Phyllobacterium zundukense: one gene and its partner. The protein of the gene in region 1 interacts with the protein of each later gene in a pairwise test. Links are inferred from orthologs where the notes say so. Each region holds a gene or a part of one and is shown on either strand. Other genes may lie near its edges.

Evidence for each region.
Region 2: the proteins of ccmE (region 1) and BLM14_RS19420 interact in binary tests that used the Escherichia coli proteins (3 or more experiments, as listed by UniProt). The link is inferred for Phyllobacterium zundukense from one-to-one orthologs.

What each region holds. Positions count from the first base shown.
Region 1 is NZ_CP017940.1:2,509,678-2,512,986, forward strand. The notes cover bases 147-3,137. They hold ccmE (cytochrome c maturation protein CcmE), read right to left. Parts: upstream 1,870-3,137; coding sequence 1,423-1,869; downstream 147-1,422. Other genes in these bases: BLM14_RS12615 (heme lyase CcmF/NrfE family subunit), read right to left, coding at 147-1,426; ccmI (c-type cytochrome biogenesis protein CcmI), read right to left, coding at 1,869-3,029. In the rest of the region: more of BLM14_RS12615, read right to left, coding at 1-146; BLM14_RS12630 (RT0821/Lpp0805 family surface protein), read right to left, coding at 3,157-3,309. UniProt on the Escherichia coli protein: Heme chaperone required for the biogenesis of c-type cytochromes. Transiently binds heme delivered by CcmC and transfers the heme to apo-cytochromes in a process facilitated by CcmF and CcmH.
Region 2 is NZ_CP017940.1:3,885,579-3,888,681, reverse strand. What follows is about bases 33-2,817. They hold BLM14_RS19420 (heme ABC transporter permease), read right to left. Parts: upstream 1,918-2,817; coding sequence 1,147-1,917; downstream 33-1,146. Other genes in these bases: ccmA (heme ABC exporter ATP-binding protein CcmA), read right to left, coding at 2,627-2,817; ccmB (heme exporter protein CcmB), read right to left, coding at 1,962-2,627; ccmD (heme exporter protein CcmD), read right to left, coding at 977-1,150; BLM14_RS19430 (DsbE family thiol:disulfide interchange protein), read right to left, coding at 384-980; BLM14_RS19435 (hypothetical protein), read left to right, coding at 33-375. Outside these bases: more of BLM14_RS19435, read left to right, coding at 1-32; more of ccmA, read right to left, coding at 2,818-3,103. UniProt on the Escherichia coli protein: Required for the export of heme to the periplasm for the biogenesis of c-type cytochromes.

The DNA of each region.
Region 1 (3,309 bases):
TGCCGATGCCGGCCTTGAGTGCAAGATCGGTCAATGCGCCAAGCATCAGCCAGACAGCCAGCCCGATGCCGAAGGCTGCAAGCACGCCCGAAGCCGAAGTGCGATAAAGCACGATCGCCACCACCAGCAGCGCGATGAAGAACGCTGTCATAAGGCGCTGCGCCACCGCCAGGATGTCGCCGCGCTTCCACGCCAGCAGCGGCCCGAAGGGAACGGCGGCAAGCAGCGGGATCATCAACGGGCCAAAGGTCAGGTTGAAGAACGGCGCGCCGACGGAAATCTTCGTCCCGGTCAGGGATTCCAGCAACAGCGGATAGAGCGTGCCGATCAATACGGTCGCCGCGGCTGTGGTCAGGAACAGATTATTGAAGACCAGCGCCCCTTCGCGCGAAATCGGCTGGAACAGACCGCCCGGCGCCAATGTCTGCGCCCGCCAGGCGAAGAGTGCCAGCGACCCGCCGATGAAAAGCACAAGAATTGCCAGGATGAACAGGCCACGTCCCGGATCGGTGGCAAATGTATGAACCGAGGTCAGTACGCCTGAACGCACCAGGAATGTACCGAGCAGCGACAATGAGAACGTCAGAATCGCGAGGAGAATGGTCCAGATTTTGAGCGCCGAGCGCTTTTCCATGACCAGCGCCGAGTGGAGCAGCGCCGTTCCGGCGAGCCATGGCATGAACGATGCGTTCTCGACCGGATCCCAGAACCACCAGCCGCCCCAGCCGAGTTCATAATAGGCCCAGTAGGAGCCCATGGCGATGCCGCCGGTCAGAAACAGCCAGGCCGTCAGCGTCCATGGACGCACCCAGCGTGCCCAGGCGGCGTCGATGCGGCCATCGATCAGCGCTGCCACCGCAAAGGAAAAGCATACGGAGAACCCGACATAGCCGAGGTAGAGCATGGGCGGATGGATGGCGAGGCCGATGTCCTGCAGGATCGGGTTGAGATCCTGCCCCTCGATCGGCGCCGGATTGATGCGGGCAAACGGATTGGACGTCGCGACAATGAAGAGAAGAAACGCCGTGCCGATCCAGGCCTGTACACCAAGCACATTGGCCTTCAGCGCTGGCGGCAGATTATTGCCAAAGAAGGCGACCAGCGCCGTGAAGAAGCTGAGGATCAGCACCCACAGCAGCATCGAGCCTTCGTGATTGCCCCAGACGCCGGTAAATTTGTAGAGCAGCGGCTTTTGCGAATGCGAATTCTCAAAGACGTTCTGTACGGAGAAATCGGAAAGAACGTAGGCCGCCGTCAGTGCGGTAAAAGACAGGGCGATCAAGGCAAAGACTGTGAATGCGGCAGGAACGGCAACGGCCATCATCCGGTCATCATTACGACGGGCGCCGAGCACGGGAAGCACGGCCTGAACGATCGAAAGGGCTAATGCGAGTACCAGTGCGAAATGTCCGAGTTCTACGGTCATGGCTGTTTGCTCTCTCCCTGCCAGACGCCCTTGGCCTTCAGACTGTCGGCAACTTCCTTCGGCATATAGTTCTCGTCATGCTTGGCAAGAACGCTATCCGCAACGAAGGCGCCGCCGGGCATGAACTTGCCCTCGATGACCACCCCCTGATCCTCGCGGAAAAGGTCCGGCAAGATGCCATCATAGGTGACGGCTACACTTTTGACATGGTCGGTGACGGAAAAGCTGATCTTGGTCCCCTCGCCCCGGATCACAGTGCCCTTCTCGACGAGGCCGCCGAGGCGGAAACGCGACTCCGATTCCACATCGGATGCCTGAATGTCGGACGGCATGCGGAAAAAGGCGATCTTCTGCTGGAGTGCAAACAGCACGAGCGCCGCCGCGACTGCCAGAACAAGCAGTCCGCCACAAATCACCGAAAGCCGCTTCTGTTTGCGCGTCATCAGTCTTTCTCCGGCTCGTCTGCGAGGCCGAGATCCTCGGCCACGGTATCGAGCTTCGCGATCTTGTCAGCACTCAGCACCTTCTTTGCCCGGCCCAGCGCTTCAATCGCATCATTGGGCCGGTTCAGGACGACGTAGGAGCGAACAAGCCGCTCCCAGCCGTCTACGTCATCAGGTGATTGTTTCAATTTTTCGGCAAGGCTGGCAACCATGCCTTCGATCATCTCTGCCCGGTCCTGGCTGCTCATGCCTGCTGCGGCTTCCACCTGCGAGGCATCCGGGCCGGTCTTTTCGACATCGCTCACGTCCGGCGCATCACCCGCGATCTCCTGATCGAGCCTGGTCAAGGCTGCCTGCGCCTGTTCGCGCCAGGGTACATCGGCAGGCGCCTCCACCAGAAGCTTGCGGATCAGGTCCCGAGCTTTGCCCAGACGGCCCTGCTGCATCCAGCTGTCAATAATGTAGAATTGCGGGCGCATATCCTTCGGATCGAGCTCAAGCGCGTGCCTGAACACAGCTTCGGCTTCGGGCGTGATCTTGCCATTGGCAGCCGCGACCAATGCCTCGCCCAGCCCGAGCTGGCGCGCGGCGCTGTCACCATTGAGACGAATAGCATTCTGGTAGGCTGTGACGGCGTCAGCCGGACGGCCGAGCCGCAGGTAGATTGGCGCCAGCACTTCCCAGCCCTGACCGTCATCGGGATTAAGCGTCAGATGGGCCTCAGCACGCGCAATCAATTCTGCGGGCGTGCTCTGGTCCGCAGGCTTGGCAAGACGCTCCCCCAACGGTTGTGCTGGAAGATCAGGCGAACCGACCTTCGTATAGATACCCCACGAAATCAGTGGGATGGCAAGAACTGTTGCGAGCGTTAGCCATTCGCGTGTCGCACTTTTTTGCGGACGGACAATCGCTTCATCGGCTTGTGCCGCCTTGGCGGATTTCAGCAGGCGGCGGCCGATTTCCGCGCGCGCCTGCTCGCTGTTGACACTATCGATGAGCCCGCGCTGCTCGTCGGCGTCGAGCTCACGCAACTGATCGCGATAGACCTCGACGTCATATTGGTTGTCGGACACGGGCGCCTTGGCACGCCGCGTCAACGGCAAGAGCACCAGCAGCGTCGCGCCAACGGTCAGACAAGCAGCAATAATCCAGAAAACCATGCCAGAGACATACCCCCACCCCCGCGTAAAATCCAAATGGATTTAAATTGATAGGGCAATTCGCCGCAAAGGTTGGAAATGGCTTGAGTCTGTTGAAGTTCAGTTCTGGCGTGAACGTCAATAGGCTTTAGGTGAGTGGAGTCCAGCTGCCGTCTTCATTACGGCAGGCCGTGCCGCGGGCCGATTGCGGCGTGCCGTCGACCCGCACCGTATGGGTATATTGGCGGCAGTTTTGCGAGCCCACCTGGTAGGGCTGCGCCGCAACGACTTCACCGGATCG
Region 2 (3,103 bases), 1.4 Mb from region 1 along the record:
AAAATCTGCGAATATATCAAGACCGCAGATGCCGGCTGGACCAGCATCGAGCGTTGCCGCGCTGATCTCGAAAGCCAGATTCGCCAGAACACCAAGGCCGATTACCCGCTGATTACCGCGACCTGCACGGTAAAAGCTGCACCGGGAACAGCGGTAGCCAGCCGGTCCTTTACAGTTCCGGCGCCCGCCGCCGACCGGCCGATCGAGACGTTGGCGCTCGGAACACCTATTGACGCGCCGGTTACGGTCGCAACGAAGACGACATTCGGCTATCGGATGATCACCGTCCCGCTCACCCACGCCTATGACAGCACAGCGACGGCCGCAACCCGCGCGGCTGGTTGGGTGAGGCACTACGCCATGCTGGAAAACTGAGAGAACTGTTACTTCTTTAGAGCGGTTTCCACAGCCGGCATCAGATCATCGCGGATCGACTGTTCGGTGAAGGGCCCGACATGCTTGTAGGCGACGATGCCGTCCCGACCGATCAGGAAGGTTTCCGGCACGCCGTAGACGCCCCATTCGATCGCGGCACGGCCATTCGTGTCTGCACCGATCATCGCATAGGGATTGCCGAGCTCATCCAGAAAACGCAAGGCGTTTTCGGTCTTGTCCTTGTAATTCAATCCGGCCAGACGAATCCGCTTGTCTTCGGCAAGCTGCATCAGCAACGGATGCTCCACCCGGCACGGCACGCACCAGGAACCAAAGACGTTGACGAGGGTGACCTGTCCCTTGAAGCTTGCAGGATCAAGGCCGGGAACCGGCTGTCCATTCTTTTGCAAGCCGCTGACGGCAGGCAGGACAAGGTTTGGTGCGGGCTTTCCGATAAGAGCCGAGGGGATGACGGATTCATCCCGGCCGGATGCAAGCTGGAAAGCGAAAATCGCCGCGAGAGCGACGAAGAGAATAAGCGGCAAGAAGACGAACAATGAGCTGCGCTTCGCCGGGATCTTGTCCACCTGATCCTGTTCCGTCACGATGCGCTGTCCATCTTCGTCTCGGACCTGCGCCGCACACCGCGCGATTCAAGTTCCAGCAACGCCCGGCGCTGGATACGCTGATCCATGAAAATCCACCCAATCAGGCCGGCCAGCACAATGAGCGCGGCGCTATATGAGGCAAGGACAAACCCGGTATGGCTCATCATTGTTCCGTCCTCCGTTCCGCGCTACGCGCCGCGACACGGCGCATGGCGATAACCCGGCGGCGCCAGATTTCATTGCGCATCGCCATGATATGTAATGTGAAAAACAGCAGCGTAAAGCCTATTGCCATCACCAGCAGTGGCCAGAGCAATGACGGATCGATGGTCGAGCCACCCATGCGGAAAACCGATGCGGGCTGGTGCAAGGTGTTCCACCAGTCAACGGAAAACTTGATGATCGGAATATTGATGAAGCCGACCAGCGTGAGGATGGCGGTGGCTTTCGCCGATTTCGCTGGATCGTCCATGGCGCGTGTGAGTGCGATGATCCCGAGATACATAAGGAACAGCACGAAAACCGAGGTGAGACGCGCATCCCACACCCACCATGTGCCCCACATGGGCTTGCCCCAGAGCGAGCCGGTGATCAGGGCGAGCGCTGTGAACACCGCGCCTATGGGGGCAGCAGCCTTGGCGGACACATCCGCCAATGGATGACGCCAGACCAGTGTGCCGAGCGCCGCGATGGACATGATCGTGTAGCACATCATGGACAACCAGGCGAAAGGCACATGGATGAACATGATCTTGACGGTCGAGCCCTGCTGATAATCGTCGGGCGCCTGCATCGACATCCAGAAGCCAACGGCAAGTACGATAATCGTCAATCCGCCGAGCCAGGGTAGTACAGCGCCGGCAAGGCTCAGGAACCTTGTCGGGTTTGCCAGGTCGATCCATCGTCCGGTCTTGGAAACTGCATCACTCATCATGTTCTCTTAGCTTTCCGGGGCCCTTTTCGCAATTCACCTCTCTGTCAGTCTGCCGAGGATTTCAACGCCGCTGCCGCCGCCAGCGGTCCGAGAACCGCAAAGAACAGCGTAATCGCAGCAAGAATAAGGAAAGGTGCCAGAAATGGTGCCGGGTCTTCAACTGCGCCATAGGACGCAGACACACCGAAAATCAGTACCGGTATGGTCAGCGGCAGGATGATTACCGAAACCAGAAGGCCGCCTCGGGGCAGCGAAACCGCGACGGCTGCCCCCACCGCACCGATCAACGTGATTGCGGGAGTACCGACCAGCAGCGTCAGCGTGGTCGCACCAATCGCGGCCGGTTCCATATTCATGAACAGGCCGAGCAGGGGCGATGCGACCACCAGCGGCAGCACGCTCACGGTCCAGTGCGCCAGGCATTTCACCAGCACGGTGAGCGCCAGCATGTGCCGCTCCTGCGCCATGATCAGCAGATCGAGCGAACCATCGTCGCGGTCTGCCTGAAACAACCGGTCGAGACCGAGCAGAGTTGCCAGCAGGGCGCCGATCCACAGCATCGCAGCGCCGATACGGGCGAGCAGCTTTAAGTCAGGCCCGACACCGAAGGGAACAACGGCGATAACCGCGAGGAAGAAGAGGATGCCGACCAGCGCGCCGCCGCCGGCACGCAACCCCAACCGGATTTCGCGCAGGAACAAGGCCCCCATTATACCATCGTCCCTAATGACAGTTCTCTTGAACCTTCGAGCCCGAGCGGCAGATGCGTTGCGGCGACAATGATCCCGCCCCCTTTGAGATGCGCTTGCATCAATCCGGCGAATTGCAATTCCGATGCCTTGTCCAATCCTGCCGTCGGCTCGTCCAGCAGCCACACCGGGCGATCGCTGAGTAGCAGGCGGGCAATGCTCGCTCGGCGTTTTTGCCCGGTGGAGAGATAGCCGAACGGCAGGTGGCCTATATCGCCAAGACTGACACGTTCGAGTGCTTCGGCAATGGAGTACTGGCCCGTCCCGTTGAACGACTGCCAGAAGCGCAGATTTTCATCGATGGTCAAGACAGGTTTCATGGCATTGAGGTGGCCGAGATAATGCGAGGCTGCCACAAGACCCTCAAACGCAACCGGCGCATCATCGAGCCGAAGCTTGCCTTCTGCCTGTAGCAGCAGCCCGGCGATGATTCGCAG